DNA from 2 places in the Agromyces chitinivorans genome. Region 2 is predicted to be linked to the other one. Evidence: predicted binding sites of a transcription regulator. Region 2 holds the regulator's gene; the other holds the start of a gene.
The links. Region 2 encodes LexA, which represses DNA repair genes until DNA is damaged. Its sites were predicted from a motif close to TCGAACANNTGTTCGA; they were not measured.

Region 1 (8,065 bases), on a different contig from region 2:
CCCGTGCGCTCGGGCGGGGCCAGGTCGGCGACCGCGGCGAAGATCGCGACGAAGAACGCGGCCTCGGCGACGCCGGCGAGCAGGCGCAGCAGCACCACCACGGCGAGGTGCGCGGCGACGAGGAGCAGCGCGAGCGCCACGGCCGCCAGCAGCGCCCCGCCGAGGATGAGCGGACGACGCCCCACCCGGTCGCTCAGCCGCCCCGCGAAGGGCCGCAGGACGAGGGCGGACACGGCGAACGCGCCCACCGCGAGTCCGGCGCCGGCCTCGTCGCCGCCGAGCGGTCCGGTGACGAACAGCGGCAGCGCGTACAGCGACATCCCCGTCGCGGTGAAGTACAGCAGTTCGGTCGCGGTCAGCGCGATGAACGCTCGGGTGTACAGCGGCGCGGACGATCCCGGCGGCATCCTGCCCACCCCCTCCCGGGCGGACGCGCCGCGGACGGCGCGACCCGATCCTCACGCTACTCCCGCCGTCGCGGACGCGCCCTCGGCGTCGCGCAGCGCGCGTCAGCGGAAGTCGCGCGACCGGTTCGCGGCCGACACGGCGAGCGACTCGAACCGGTCGGCGACGAGGTTCGTCACGCCCTCGGGGGAGCGTTCGAGCACCCCGCGCACGACCATCGCGGGCGCCTCGCGGGCCACGCGCCGGTAGCGCGTCCAGACGCCGACGCCGGCGATGACGTTCAGCGTGCCCGACTCGTCCTCGAGGTTCAGGAACGTGATGCCGCTCGCGGTCGCAGGCCGCTGCCGGTGGGTGACGACCCCGCCCACCTCGATGCGCCGGCCGTGCTGGGCCGCACCGAGCCGGTCGATGCGGATCGCCCCGCGCGCGTCGAGGTACTCGCGCACGTGCCGGATCGGGTGGTCGTCGGTCGAGACGCCGGTCGCCCAGAGGTCGTAGACCACCTGCTCGGCGTCGGTGAGCATCGGCAGCAGCGGCGGCTGCACGACCACGACGGAACCTGCGAGCGTGTCGGGGCGGTCCTGCGCGGCCTCGCCGGCGAGCCAGAGCGCCTGCCGCCGGTCGAGGTCGAAGCAGGCGAACGCCCCCGCGGCGGCGAGCGCCTCGAGCTGCTCGGTGTCGAGCCCGACCCGCCGGGCGACGTCGGCCATGTCGCGGTACGGTCCGCGCGCCTCGCGCTCGGCCACGATCCGCGCCGCCACCGCATCACCGATCGAGTGGATCTCCGCGAGCCCGAGCCGCACCGCGAACGCCCCGTCGCGCCGATGCGCCTCCGACTCGTCGGGCGCCGACCGCTCGAACGGCCCGACCGGCGGCTGCACCTGATCGAGGCATCCGTCGCGCCCCGTGGCGGGTCGCCGCGCGGCATCCGACCCACCGAGCCCCTCGCCTGCGAGCGGTTCGAGCACGGCCTCGGCGCCCGACCGCTGCACGTCGGGGCGCAGCACCTCGACCTCGTGCCGCCGCGCGTCGGCGGTGAGCGTCTGCGGCGAGTAGAACCCCATCGGCTGGGCGCGCAGCAGCGCGGCGAGGAACGCGGCGGGGTAGTGCAGCTTGAACCACGAGCTCGCGTAGACGAGCAGGCCGAAGCTGATCGCGTGGCTCTCGGCGAAGCCGAAGTTCGCGAACGCCTGGATCTTGCCGTAGATCGCGTCGGCGGTCTCGGCGTCGATGCCGTTGCGCGCCATGCCGGCGTAGAGCTTCTCGCGCAGCGAGTCGATGCGCTCGATGCCGCGCTTGGAGCCCATCGCGCGGCGCAGCAGGTCGGCGTCCTCGGCGGTGCAGTCGCCGACCGCGACGGCCATCTGCATGAGCTGCTCCTGGAACAGCGGCACGCCCTTGGTGCGCGAGAGCACGGGTTCGAGCTTCGGATGCAGGTAGGTGACCTCCTCCTGCCCGGTCGCCCGGCGGATGTACGGGTGCACCGCACCGCCCTGCACGGGGCCGGGGCGGATGAGCGCGATCTCGACGACGAGGTCGTAGAACCGGCGGGGCTTGAGGCGTGGCAGCGTGCCCATCTGGGCGCGGCTCTCGACCTGGAACACCCCGATCGAGTCGGCCCGGCAGAGCATGTCGTAGACCGCCTGCTCCTCCTTCGGCAGCGTGGCGAGCGACCACTCCTCGCCGGTCGCGGCGTGCACGAGGTCGATCGCGTACTGGAGCGCGGCGAGCATGCCGAGCCCGAGCAGGTCGAACTTCACCAGGCCCATCCAGGCGCAGTCGTCCTTGTCCCACTGCAGCACGGTGCGCTTCTCCATGCGGGCGTGCTCGATGGGGCACACCTCGCCGACGGGCCGGTCGGTGAGCACCATGCCGCCCGAGTGGATGCCGAGGTGCCGAGGGAAGCCCAGCACCTGCTCGGCGAGCTCGACCACCGGCTGCGGGATGTCGTGGTCGTCGGTCGACACGACCGACCCCCAGCGCTCGACCTGCCGCGACCACGCGTCCTGCTGGCCGGTGGAGTAGCCGAGCGCCTTGGCCATGTCGCGCACGGCGACCTTCGGCCGGTAGCTGATGACGTTCGCGACCTGCGCGGCGTTCTGCCTGCCGTACTTCTCGTAGACGTACTGGATGACCTCCTCGCGCCGGTCGGAGTCGAAGTCGACGTCGATGTCGGGCTCCTCGTCGCGCATGCTCGACAGGAACCGCTCGAACGGCAGTTCGTAGAAGATCGAGTCGACCGCGGTGATGCCGAGCACGTAGCAGACGGCCGAGTTCGCGGCAGACCCGCGGCCCTGGCAGAGGATGCCCCGGGAGCGCGCCTCCCGCACGATGTCGTGCACGATGAGGAAGTAGCCGGGGAAGTCCTTCTGCTCGATGACGTCGAGCTCCTGCGCGATCCTCGCCCGCACGTGCGCCGGGTCGCCCGGGTAGCGCTCGGCCGCGCCGCGCCAGGCGAGCTCGCGCAGCCAGCTCATGGGCGTGTGCCCCTCGGGCACCTCCTGCCGGGGCAGCCGCGGCCGGGCGCTGCGCAGCCGGAACGACAGCTGCTCCGCGAGCTCGACCGTGCGCGAGACGGCGCCGGGGTAGCGGCGGAACCGCTCGGCCATCTCGGCGCCCGAGCGCAGGTGGGCCGTGCCGGTCGCGGGCAGCCAGCCGTCGAGTTCGTCGAGGCTGCGGCGCGCGCGCACGGCGGCGACCGCCGAGGCGAGCCGGTGCTCGGGCGGCGTGGCGAAGTGCACCGCGTTGGTCGCGAGCACGGGCATGCCGTGGCGGCCGGCGAGGCCCGCGAGCAGGTCGTTGGCGTCCTGGTCGCCCGGATGCCCGTGGTCGAACAGCTCCACGAACACGTTCTCCCGGCCGAAGCGCTCGGACAGGCGCTCGAGCTCGCGCCCCGCGGCATCCGCCCCGCCCGTCTCGAGCGCGCGGCGCACGGTGCCCTTGCGGCATCCGCTCAGCACCGCCCACTCGCCGCCCGCCCGCTCGCCGAGCTCGTCGAGGTCGTAGGTGGGCCGGCCCTTCTCGCCGCCGGCGAGCTGGCCGGCCGTGATGGCCGATGCGAGCCGGTGGTAGCCCGCCTCGCCGCGCGCGAGCACGAGCAGGTGGTCGCCCTCGGGGTCGGCCATGCCCATCTGCGGGGTGGTGAGGCCGAGCGAGAGCTCCGCGCCGTACGCGGTCGCGAGCTCGGGGTACGCCTCGGCGGCCTCGGCGAAGCGCACGATGCCGTAGAAGCCGTCGTGGTCGGTGAGGGCGAGCCCTGCGAGGCCGAGCCGGTGCGCCTCCTCGACGAGCCGCTCGGGCTGCGATGCTCCGTCGAGGAAGCTGAACGCGGAGTGCACGTGCAGTTCGGCGTACGGCACGGTCGCCGTGGGCTCTGCGGGCGCCTCGTCGACGGGCGGGCGGTACGGATGCCGCTTGCGGGAGAAGGCCGGAGCGTCGCCGCCGTCCGCGATCGGCCGGGGCGGCCCGGGGCGACTCGCGTCCGACAGGGTGCGCTCGAGTTCCGACCAGGGGATGGGCGGGTTGTTCCAGCCCATCAGTCGTACCTCGCCTCGGCGCGCCACTCGTCGGCGTCGCGCACGAGCAGCCAGGCGGCTCCGTCGTCGTCGACCACCTGGAACCGGTGCGCGCGCCGCGCGGTCGCGGCGTCCCACCACCGTTCGACGACCGGCCACGGCCCCGCCCAGGCCCGCACCCGGCGCGGCCCGCCGGGCGCCGCGAGCCCGGCGACGGTGAACGCGGCCGGCGGTGCGCTGATCGACCCGCGCTCGTCGACGGTGATCGCGGCGCCGTCGGCGTCGACGAGCCCGGCCGCCACCCGCTCGCGGAACACGGTCGCGGGCAGCGGCGCGGGCAGCGACCCGGGCCAGGGGCGGTCGGACACCCCCTCGGGCGGCCGGTCGCCCCACGGCACGTGCACCTCGCGGTCGGCGAGCATGCGCCCGCCCCCGATGGTCGCGGTGACGACGCCCTCGTGCCCGAGCATGCCCTGCACGCGGGTGAGCCCGTGGTGCACGCGCTCGTCGGGGCCGGTGCCCCAGAGCCCTTCCTCGTGGTTGCCCGTGGAGTCGAGCCGCTCGGGGTGCACGCGCACCCGCGCGATCGGCGAGCCCAGCCCCGCGTCGGCGCCGCCCGACCCCTGCAGCTGCCAGCGGATGCGGTCGAGCACGTCGCCCGGCGTGAACCAGCGCGGGTGCAGCCAGTCGCGCGCCGAGACGCCGCCCTCGTCGTCGACGATCTCGATGTGCACCGCGGTGCAGACGAGCTTCGCCGCGGTGAGGCGCTCGATGAACGACTCCGCCCGGGTGCGGAACGCGAACGCGAGCTGGTCGATGCGGTCGAGCGGCGGCTCGAACTCGACCTGCTCGTCCCACTCGGGCGGTGGCGTGCGCGCGAGCACCCGGGCGCCGTCGCGGCCCGCCGCGCGGTCGTGGGCGAACGCACCGGTCGGCCCGAACCGACGCAGCACGTCGTCGGCGGGCAGCGCGGCGAACTCGCCGAGCCGGCGCACCCCGAGCCGGTGCAGCAGCGTCGCGGTGCGCGGGTCGACGAGCACGCCCACGGGCAGCGGCGCGATGAACGCGGCCGACCCGCCCGGCTCGACCCGCAGCACCGGCGCCGCCTCCGAGGTCGCGCGTGCCGCCTGCTCGGCCGCGAACGGCCCGTCGGCGACACCCACCCGCACGGGCAGCCCGAACCCGCCCACCGCGGCCCGCAGCGCCTCGGCGGCCTCGGCCTCGCCGCCGTAGTACCGCACCGGCCCGCGTGCCCGCACCGCGAGCGCACCGGGGCGCAGCAGCTGCACGCCGGGCGTGGTCTCCTCGACCCGTCGCACCACGGGCTCGAAGGCGCGCGCGTCGAGCCCGGCGTCGTAGTCGAGCAGCTCGAGCGCGGGGGAGCGGTACTGCGCCTCGCGCAGCTTCAGCCCGCGCGCCACCCCGTCGCGCCGTGCCGCGCCCGAGCAGGCGAACACGAGGCCCTTCTCGACCAGGGCGAGCGGCGACTCGAGCGAGAGCCCCGCCTCGCGTGCGGCCGCGATGACCGGCCAGTCGGGGCACCACACCACGATGGTGCGCCGGGGGTCGGATGCCTCGGGCCCGGCGCTCATCCGGCGACCCTCCGCAGCGGGGCCGGCGCCTGCTCCGCCCCGGCGCGCCCGCCCGTGTCGCCGAGCGCACCCTCGTCGACCCGTTCCGCCGCGGCATGCGCGCCCGGCAGCAGCAGCCGCGCGGTGCTCGCGCGCCCGAACCCGCCCCGGCCCGACGCCGTCACGACCGCCTCGCGCGCGGCGAGCCGCCCGTGCCCGTCGCCGAGCCCGGTCCAGCGGCTCTCGGCGACCCGCAGCTGCACCTCGCTCTGCGGCCAGGAGCCGTCGACCACGAGCGCCGCACGGCGCTGGCGCAGCCGGGCGCCGAGCCGCGAGGCATCCGCCGCCCCGACCGCCTCGGGCGGGCGCACCGCCACGACCGGAATCACGTCGACGAGCGCGGCGACCACCGCCAGCCAGTGCCGCCCGGGTTCGGGCACGAGCACGAGCCGGTCGAGGTCGAGTCCCGCGAGCCGTGCGGCCTCGGCGCCGAACCCCGGCACGCCGACGACGGCGCACCACGACCCGGCCCCCGACGCACCGGCGAGCATCGCCATGACGAGGCTCGTCGACCCCTCGACCCCGTACGCGCCGCCCTCGCGCAGCACCCCGCCGGGCAGCAGGTCGTGCAGCGCCGGCAGTGTCGGGATCGCCCGCCCCTCGAGCCTGGTCGACTGCATGTCGGCGATGCGTGCGCGCAGCGCGTCGGCGCGTTCGCGGGCCTCGCCCGCGGAGACGCGGGACGGCCGGAGGGGAGCGGTGAGTGCCACACCCCATGTTCGAACGTATGTTCGAATGAGTCAAGCGGCGGATGCCACTCGTCCCGCGCCACTCGACACCACCGAACCGGCACCCACCCACATCGAGTACGTCGCGCCCGAATGAGAGGTCTGAGGGCCGTTTCTTCGCCTGAGGGCTGAAGCTTTCGCCCTCAGGCGAAGAACCGGCCCTCGACCGCGAACAGGGGCGCACGCTCGATGGGGAAGCCCCCGAAACGGGATCAGCCGCACAAACGACGAACGGCCGGATCATCCGATCCGGCCGTTCTCACACCGTGCGCGAGGGGGGACTTGAACCCCCACGCCCTAATACGGGCACTAGCACCTCAAGCTAGCGCGTCTGCCAATTCCGCCACCCGCGCGTGTGTTGCGAACCCGCGATCTCCCGCAGGCCCGAGAGAAGACATTACCACGGATCGAACGGTGCGCCGAACCATGCAGGCGGATGCCCCGGGCCGATCGCCGCGCGGCATCCGGGGTAGCGTGTGGGGCATGTCCGAGGCATCCGAGCACCCCGTCCCCACCGGCACCGACGCGCTCGAGCCGACCGTCCGGATCGCCCGCGACCTGATCCGGTTCGACACCACGAACCACGGTGAGGGGCGTTCCGAGGGAGAGACCGAGGCGGCCGAGTACGTCGAGGCGCACCTGTCGGCGATGGGCCTCGAGCCCCGGCTGTTCGACGCCGCACCGGGGCGCACGAGCGTGGTCGCCCGCGTGCCGGGCGCGAACCCCGACAAGCCCGCACTCGTGGTGCACGGACACCTCGACGTGGTGCCCGCCGACCCGCGCAACTGGAGCGTCGACCCGTTCGCGGGCGAGGTGCGCGACGGCCTGCTCTGGGGCAGGGGAGCGGTCGACATGAAGGACATGGACGCCATGATCCTCACGGCCGTCGGCGACATCCTCGCCTCGGGCCGGCAGCCCGAGCGCGAGCTGGTGCTGGCGTTCTTCGCCGACGAGGAGGCGGGCGGCCTCTTCGGCTCGAGCTGGATGGTCGACCACCACCCGGAGGTGTTCGCCGGTGCGACCGAGGCGATCAGCGAGGTCGGCGGCTACTCGGTGCACCTCGGCGGCGAGCGCGCCTACCTGCTGCAGACGGGGGAGAAGGCGCTGGTCTGGATCCGCCTGGTCGCCCGCGGACCCGCCGCGCACGGCTCCCGGCTCGTGCGCGAGAACGCGATCACCCGCCTCGCCGAGGCGGTCGCAGCCCTCGGTCGCGAGGAGTGGCCACTGCACCTGGTCGACACGACGCGTGCGCTGCTCGCCGAGATCGCCCGGGTGACGGGCGCCGACCCGCAGCAGGTCTCGCCCGACGAGCTCGTCCTGCGCACCTCGGCGGCGGGCTTCCTCAGCGCGACCCTGCGCACCACCACGAACCCCACGCTGCTGACCGCGGGCTACAAGCACAACGTCATCCCCGACCGCGCCGAGGCGCTGATCGACATCCGCACGCTCCCCGGCGAGGAGGACGCCGTGCTCGCCCGCGTGCGCGAGATCGTCGGCGACGACATCGAGATCGAGACGGTCGTGCGCGACGTCGGGCTCGAGACCCCGTTCAGCGGCCCGCTCGTCGACGCCGTGAAGGCGACGCTCGAGCACCACGACCCGGGCGTGCCGGTCTTCCCGTACCTGCTCTCGGGCGGCACCGACAACAAGGCGCTCAGCCGCCTCGGCATCGCCGGCTACGGCTTCGCGCCGCTCCGGCTGCCCGCCGACCTCGACTTCCCGGCCATGTTCCACGGGGTGGACGAGCGGGTGCCGCTGGACGCACTAGTCTTCGGGAGCAGGGTCC
Region 2 (8,065 bases):
GAACGCCGGGCGCCAGGGCTCGGATTGCGCGACCGCCCACAGCGCGGGGCGGCGGACCACGAACTCCCCGGCGCTGCCCGGGTCGAGCACGACGAGCTCGGTGTCCTCGCTCGCGGCGGCCAGCGCCACCCGCACGCCGTCGGCCGGCACCGGACGCGCCTCGGGGTTCCACGCCGACATCGCGGCGACCGACCCGAACACGGGCAGCACGTTGCGCCCGTCGGGGCCCGCGACCGTCACGATCGCGAGCTCCTGGCTCTTCTCGATCGCCAGGCCGTGCGCGCCGACCTCGGTGCCGCCGTCGCCCAGGCGGGCGACGAGCGGGATCAGCAGCCGAGCCTCGCGGAACGCGTCGACGACGTCGGACTGCCCGACCTCGCGCGCACGGAACCGCCGGATCGCCTCACCGAGGCGCTCCGGCATCGCGCCGTCGTCGGCCGCATGGGTGTTCGGGGTGAACGCGCGGCCCGCCCACGGCTGGCCCGCCGAGTCGGCGAGGTGTTCCGGAAGCGTGGGCGCCGCGTCACTCGACGAGCCCGCGGCATCCGCCGGTTCGCCCCTGCCCGGCTCAGTGGCCGGCGACATCCAGCGCCTCGGCGAGCGTGAACGCGCCCGAGTACAGCGCCTTGCCCACGATCGCGCCCTCCAAGCCGAGCGGTACGAGCTCGCGCAGCGCCGCGAGGTCGTCGAGGCTCGAGATGCCGCCCGAGGCGATGACGGGGCGGCGGGTGCGCTCCATCACCTGCCGGAGCAGGTCGACGTTCGGGCCCTGCAGCGTGCCGTCCTTGGTGACGTCCGTGACGACGTAACGGGCGCAGCCGGCCTCCTCGAGGCGGTCCATGACCTGCCAGAGGTCGCCGCCCTCCTTGGTCCAGCCGCGTGCGGCGAGCGTCGTGCCGCGCACGTCGAGCCCGACCGCGATCGCCTCGCCGTACTGGGCGATGACCGACGCCGCCCACTCGGGGTTCTCGAGCGCCGCGGTGCCGAGGTTGATGCGCTTGGCGCCGATCTCGAGTGCCTTCTCGAGCGACGCGTCGTCGCGGATGCCGCCCGACAGCTCGATGTTCACGCCGCGCACCTGGCGGATGACCTTCTTCAGGATCCCGGTGTTGCTCCCGCGGCCGAACGCCGCGTCGAGGTCGACCAGGTGGATCCACTCGGCACCCTGCCGGGCCCAGTCCTCGGCCGCATCGATCGGGTCGCCGTAGTTGGTCTCGGTCCCGGCCTCGCCCTGGGTCAGGCGGACCGCCTTGCCACCGGCGACGTCCACCGCCGGGAGCAGCACAAGACGCGGGGTCCTGTTGAACTCGCTCATCACTGTCCTCGTATCGTGGTCTCGCTGGAGCGGGAGACCGGCACAGTCACAGCATCCTACTCGCGTGCGAGGGCCACCTCGTGCACGTGACGGGCCGCAGCGGCGCCCGGCCTCAGCGGAGGGTGCCGAGCCAGTTCGCGAGCAGGCGGATGCCCGCGTCGGCCGACTTCTCCGGGTGGAACTGCGTCGCCACGAGCGGCCCGTTCTCGACCGCGGCGAGGAACGGCGCACCGTGCTCCGACCAGGTCACGCGCGGCTGCGGGAACGGCGGCTGCACGTCGAGCGTCCACTCGGTGGCCGCGTAGGAGTGCACGAAGTAGAAGCGCTCGTCGTGCAGGCCCTCGAAGAGCGCCGAGTCGTCGGGCGCCCGCACCGTGTTCCAGCCCATGTGGGGCAGCACGGATGCCGGCAGCTCGGTGACCGTACCGGGCCACTCGCCGAGCCCCTCGGTGTCGACGCCGCGCTCGATGCCGTGCTCGAAGAGCACCTGCATGCCGACGCAGATGCCCATCACGGGGCGGCCGCCCGCAAGGCGGCGGTCGATGATCTCGTCGCCGCGCACGCCCTTCAGGGCGGCCATGACGGCGCTGAACGCGCCGACGCCGGGGACGAGCAGGCCGTCGGCCTCCATCGCCGCCGTGCGGTCGGCCGTGAGCTCCACCTCGGCACCGGCGCGCTCGAGCGCCTTGACCGCGGAGTGCACGTTGCCGGTGCCGTAGTCGAGCACGACCACGCTCGGTCGGCTCACAGCGCGCCCTTCGTCGAGGGCACGCCCGACACCAGCGGGTCGAGCGCCTTCGCCTGGCGGAACGCGCGCGCGAACGCCTTGAACTCGGCCTCGGCGATGTGGTGCGGGTCGCGGCCCGCGCGCACGTCGACGTGCACGGTCATCGCCGCGTGGAACGTGATGGCCTCGAACACGTGACGCACCATGGAGCCGGTGAAGTGCCCGCCGATCAGGTGGAACTCGAAGCCCGCGGGCTCGCCTGTGTGCACGAGGTACGGCCGGCCGGAGAGGTCGACGACGGCCTGCGCGAGCGCCTCGTCGAGCGGCACGAGCGCGTCGCCGTAGCGCGAGATGCCGCGCTTGTCGCCGAGCGCCTGCCTGATCGCGGTGCCGAGCACGATGCCGACGTCTTCCACCGTGTGGTGCACGTCGATCTCGATGTCGCCCCGGGCGCGCACGGTCAGGTCGGTCAGCGAGTGCTTCGCGAACGCCGTCAGCAGGTGGTCGTAGAACGGCACCGAGGTCTCGATGTCGCTCGTTCCGGTGCCGTCGAGGTCGAGCGACAGGTCGATGCTCGACTCGCTCGTCTCGCGCTGCACGCGGGCGGTCCGTGCGGGGGTGCTCATGCGGCCATCCTATTGCGGGCGGATGCCGCGCTCCTCGCGTGCGACGGGGCCGCTCAGCGCCCCACCGCCGCGAGGGCCTCGAGGAACGCCGTCGTCTCGGTCTCGGTGCCCGCGCTCACCCGCAGGGTGCCGGGGATGCCGACATCGCGCACGAGGACGCCGCGGTCGCGGAGCGCCGCCCATGTCGCCGGCGGGTCGTCGACGCCCGCGAAGAGCACGAAGTTGCTCCACGAGCGGTACGGGCGGTAGCCGAGTCCGGCGAGCTCGGCCGAGATGCGGTCGCGCTGGCCGCGGATGTCGTCGACCATGGCCAGCATCTCGGGCGCGTGCTCGACCGCGCCGATCGCCGCCGCCTGGGTGAGCGCGGAGAGGTGGTACGGCAGGCGCACGAGCCGGATCGCGTCGATCACGGCGGGGTCCGCGGCGAGGTAGCCGACCCGAGCGCCGGCGAAGGCGAACGCCTTGCTCATGGTGCGCGAGACGATCAGGCGCGGGCGGCCCTCGAGCAGCGACAGCGCGCTCGGCGAACCGGGCGGGGCGAACTCGGCGTACGCCTCGTCGACGACGACCATGCCGCGAGCCGCGTCGGCGACGGCGCGCACGGTCTCGAGCGGGATCGGCGTGCCCGTGGGGTTGTTCGGCGAGCAGAGGATGACGAGGTCGGGATCGTGCTGCTCGATCGCGCGCACCGCGGTCTCGGGCGAGAGCTCGAAGTCGGCATCGCGCTCGGCGCCGATCCACTCCACGCCGACGCCCGACGACAGCAGCGGGTACATCGAGTAGGTCGGGGCGAAGCCGAGCGCCGTGCGCCCGAACCCGCCGAACGCCTGCAGCACCTGCTGGAGCACCTCGTTCGAGCCGTTCGCCGCCCAGATGCGGTCGGGCGAGAGCCCGTGGCCGAGGTAGCCCGCGAGCGCCTCGCGCAGGGCCGTGAACTCGCGGTCGGGGTAGCGGTTGAGGCTCAGCAGTGCCTGGGCGATGCGGGCGATGATGTCGTGCGCGACGTCCTCGGGAATCGGGTGCGTGTTCTCGTTCACGTTCAGCGCGACGGGCACGTGCAGCTGCGGCGCGCCGTAGGGCACCTTGCCTCGGAGGTCATCGCGGATCGGGAGGTCGTCGAGGGTCGTCACGCACTCATGCTACTGACGGCGACCGACGTGTTTCGGCGCCCCGGGGCACCGCCGGACTCAGCGGTCGGCCGGAAGGGCGAGCTGCTGGCCGGGCACCAGCTCGGCCGAGTCGAGGCCGTTGAGGCGCAGGATGTCGGTGATGACCTCGCGCGGGTCGGCGTGCGGCGCGATCTGCTCGGCGATGGCCCAGAGCGACTGCCCCTGCTCGACCGTGATGACCTGCAGCGGCTCGGCCGCCTCGTCACCGGCGACGGCGGGAGCGGCCGCGAGCGGCAGCAGCAGCGCGAACGCCAGCGCGATCAGCACGCCGAGCGTGCCGAAGACGAGCCGCCCGCGCCGGGTCAGGCGGAGCCTCGTGCGTGCGGGGATCTGGTCGGTCTGCGGTCGCGCCGCGCTGGGTCGAGCCGCGCTGGGGCGTTCCCGGCTCGGGACCGTCGTCGTCGTGCGCGGCGAACCGAAGACCGTGCCGCTGTGGATTGCCATCGTCATCTCGCACCTCCCGGAAGCTTCGCGCCGGCACTCGGCCGGGAGTGCCGGCGCGAAGCTGTGTTCCGAATATACCTTCGAATGATCGAACACTCAACCCCGCATCCGCAACGGAGAGCCGCGGATTTCCGCGCGACACGCTCGAACATATGTTTGCCCGACCCCGTAGCGAGGGATACAGTTTCGAATGTCTGGCGACAGTCGATCAGACACCACTGACATTCGGTTCGGCGGCACGGACTGCCGATCCCGTGGAGGGCGGAGCACGTGGACACCGAGAACGACCTCGAGCAGCGTCGGGCGACCCGGCGGCGCAAGAACCTCAGCGCCAAGCAGCTGCAGATCCTCGACGTGATCCAGCGCTCCGTCTCGACGCGGGGCTACCCGCCGAGCATGCGCGAGATCGGCGACGCGGTGAGCCTGTCGTCGCTCTCGAGCGTCGCCCACCAGCTCAACCAGCTCGAGCTGAGCGGCTACCTGCGGCGCGACCCGAACCGGCCGCGCGCGCTCGAGGTGCTCATCGAGACGCCGCAGCAGACGGAGGCCGCCGACGAGACCGGCGCGTCAGGGGCATCCGGCTCCCCCGCCCCCGTGGGCGACGCCGCGATGGTGCCGCTGGTGGGCCGCATCGCCGCGGGCGTGCCGATCACCGCCGACCAGCAGATCGAGGAGGTGTTCCCGCTCCCCCGCCAACTCGTCGGCAAGGGCGAGCTGTTCATCCTCAAGGTCGTCGGCGACTCGATGGTCGACGCGGCGATCTGCGACGGCGACTGGGTCGTCGTGCGGCAGCAGCAGACCGCCGAGAACGGCGAGATCGTCGCCGCGATGCTCGACGGCGAGGCGACCGTCAAGGTCTTCCGGCAGCGCGACGGCCACACCTGGCTGCTGCCGCGCAACAGCGCGTTCGAGCCCATCCTCGGCGACTACGCCGAGATCCTGGGCAAGGTCGTCGCCGTGCTCCGCACCGTCTAGCGCCGCACGACGACGGATGCCCCGGGGCGGCGCGCGCCCCGGGGCATCCGCTCAGGCCCCGACCGCCGCGCGGGCGCGCACCTCGCGGGTGGCGTCGATGATGTTGCGCAGCGAGGCGACCGTCTCGTCGTAGCCGCGCGTCTTCAGGCCGCAGTCGGGGTTCACCCAGACCTGGCGGAGCGGCAGCGAGTCCGCCGCGCGCTCGAGCAGCTCGGTGACCTCTGCGACGCTCGGCACGCGCGGCGAGTGGATGTCGTAGACGCCCGGGCCGACGCCGTGGTCGAAGCCGCTCGTGCGCAGGTCGTCGACGACCTCCATGCGGCTGCGCGCCGCCTCGATGCTCGTCACGTCGGCGTCGAGCGCGCGGATCGCGTCGATCACCACGCCGAACTCCGAGTAGCAGAGGTGGGTGTGCACCTGCGTGGCCGTCGCCGCGCCGCCGGTCGCGAGGCGGAACGCGCCGACCGACCAGTCGAGGTACGCCGGCTGGTCGGCGCGCTTCAGCGGCAGCAGCTCGCGCAGCGCCGGCTCGTCGACCTGGATGATGCGGATGCCGGCGGTCTCGAGGTCGGCGATCTCGTCGCGCAGCGCCAGCGCCACCTGGTTCGCCGTGTCGCCCAGCGGCTGGTCGTCGCGCACGAACGACCATGCGAGGATCGTCACGGGCCCGGTGAGCATGCCCTTGACGGGCTTGTCGGAGAGCGACTGCGCGTACCGCGACCACTCGACCGTCATCGGCTCGGGGCGGGACACGTCGCCCCAGAGGATCGAGGGGCGCGTGCAGCGGCTGCCGTACGACTGCACCCAGCCGTGCTCGGTCACGGCGAAGCCGTCGAGCAGCTCGGCGAAGTACTGCACCATGTCGTTGCGCTCCGGTTCGCCGTGCACCAGCACGTCGAGTCCGATCTCCTCCTGGAGGCGGATGACGCGCTCGATCTCCGCGCGCATCAGGGCCTCGTAGCCGGCGTCGTCGAGCTCGCCGCGCGCGTGGCGGGCACGGGCACGACGGATGTCGCCGGTCTGCGGGAACGACCCGATCGTGGTCGTGGGCAGCACCGGCAGGTCGAGCTCGGCCTGCGCCGCGACGCGCGCCTCGTAGTCGGCCCGGGTGCCCGCGTCGGCGTCGAGTGCGGCGAGGCGGTCGCGCACCGCGCCGTCGCGCACGCCCGCGGCGCCGCTGCGGTCGGCGAGGGCGGCGGTGGCGGCGGCGAGCTCGTCGGCGATCGCGTCCGCTCCCCCGGCGAGGCCGCGGGCGAGCACGGCGACCTGCGCGACCTTCTGGTCGGCGAAGGCGAGCCAGGAACGCAGCCGCGCGTCGAGCGCGGTCTCGTCGTCGACGTCGTGCGGCACGTGCAGCAGCGACGTCGAGGTCGACACCGCGAGCGCGGCGCCGAGGTCGCGCACCGACTCGGCCGCGGTCAGGGCGGCGGCGAGGTCGCCGCGCCAGACGTTGTGGCCGTCGACGACGCCCGCGACGATCGCCTTGGTCGCGAGGCCGGCGCGGGTGACGTCATCGAGGCCGACCGGCGCGCTGCCGCGCACGAGGTCGAGTCCGATCGCCTCGACCGGGCTCGCGGCGAGCACGGGCAGCGCCGCGTCGAGCGCGCCGTAGGGCGCGGCGACGAGGATCGAGGGGCGGGCGGATGCCCCGCCGAGCACCTCGTACGCGCGGGCGAGGGCCGCACGCGCGTCGGCCGGGTCGACGTCGATGCTCTCCGACACCAGCGCCGGTTCGTCGAGCTGCACCCACTCGGCGCCCGCGTCGGCGAGCCGCGAGAGGAGCTCGACGTACACCGGCAGCAGGTCGTCCAGGCGGTCGAGCGGCCGGAAGGAGGCATCCGAGCCCTCGGCGGCCTTGCTCAGCAGCAGGAGGGTCACCGGACCGACCACGACGGGCCGGGTCACGAGGCCCGCCCCGCGCGCCTCGGCGACCTCGCGCACGATGCGGTCGTCGGCGAGGCGGAACGCGGTGTCGGCCGCGATCTCGGGCACCAGGTAGTGGTAGTTCGAGTCGAACCACTTCGTCATCTCGAGGGGGGCCTTCTCGCCCTCGCCGCGCGCGATGGTGAAGTAGGCGTCGAGGCCGACGCGGCCGGAGTCGTCGACCAGGTCGGCGAAGCGCTCGGGGATCGCGCCCACCGCGACGGCGGCGTCGAGCACCTGGTCGTAGTACGAGAACGACTCGGGGATCGACGAGTCGTCGGCGCCGAGGCCGAGCGCCTGCAGCCGCTCGCGGGTCGCGGCGCGCAGCTCGGCGGCGGTGCGCTCGAGCTCCGCCTCGTCGATGCGGCCGCTCCAGAAGGACTCGACGGCGCGCTTGAGTTCGCGTCGGCGCCCGATGCGGGGGTAGCCGAGGATCGTGCCGGTCGGGAAGGTCGTGCGGGTCATGCGTGCTCCGTGAGGGACGTGGGCCGGGCGGCCCGGGGCGGGAAGAGGTCGAGCTCGGCCAGCACGCCGAGCACCGCCTCGTGGTGGTTGAAGGTGTACAGGTGGAGTCCGGGGGCGCCGCCGTCGACGACGCCGCGCGCGAGGTCGGCGGCGAAGCGCATGCCGATCTCGCGCTGGGCGGCCTCGTCGGGCTCGATCTCGAGCGCGATCGCGAGGTCGTCGGGCGCGGGCACGCCCGTGAGCTCGGTCAGCCGCGCGAGCCGCTTCGGCGAGACGACGGGCATGATGCCGGGCAGGATCGGGATGGTCACGCCGCCGGCTCGGGCGAGCTCGACGAAGCCGAGGTAGTCGTCGGCGTGCCAGAACAGCTGCGTGATCGCGAGGTTCGCGCCCGCGACCTCCTTCGCGAGCAGCGCGTCGA

Region 1: the regulator LexA is predicted to act here: its motif matches at 6,271-6,286, upstream of imuA' (DnaE2-dependent mutagenesis accessory factor ImuA').

What each region holds. Positions count from the first base shown of each region.
Region 1 covers NZ_JBEPJZ010000002.1:268,413-276,477, reverse strand. The annotation lists gene ABZK10_RS14080 (MFS transporter) at 1-407, opposite strand, end outside; gene ABZK10_RS14075 (error-prone DNA polymerase) at 510-3,941, opposite strand; gene ABZK10_RS14070 (DNA polymerase Y family protein) at 3,941-5,512, opposite strand; gene imuA' (DnaE2-dependent mutagenesis accessory factor ImuA') at 5,509-6,261, opposite strand; tRNA gene ABZK10_RS14060 (tRNA-Leu) at 6,547-6,632, opposite strand; gene ABZK10_RS14055 (M20/M25/M40 family metallo-hydrolase) at 6,763-8,065, shown strand, end outside.
Region 2 covers NZ_JBEPJZ010000001.1:2,665,641-2,673,705, reverse strand. The annotation lists gene ABZK10_RS12610 (SseB family protein) at 1-585, opposite strand, end outside; gene priA (bifunctional 1-(5-phosphoribosyl)-5-((5-phosphoribosylamino)methylideneamino)imidazole-4-carboxamide isomerase/phosphoribosylanthranilate isomerase PriA) at 569-1,315, opposite strand; gene hisH (imidazole glycerol phosphate synthase subunit HisH) at 1,428-2,063, opposite strand; gene hisB (imidazoleglycerol-phosphate dehydratase HisB) at 2,060-2,668, opposite strand; gene ABZK10_RS12590 (histidinol-phosphate transaminase) at 2,722-3,798, opposite strand; gene ABZK10_RS12585 (LysM peptidoglycan-binding domain-containing protein) at 3,856-4,281, opposite strand; gene lexA (transcriptional repressor LexA) at 4,552-5,256, shown strand; gene metE (5-methyltetrahydropteroyltriglutamate--homocysteine S-methyltransferase) at 5,308-7,644, opposite strand; gene ABZK10_RS12570 (methylenetetrahydrofolate reductase) at 7,641-8,065, opposite strand, start outside.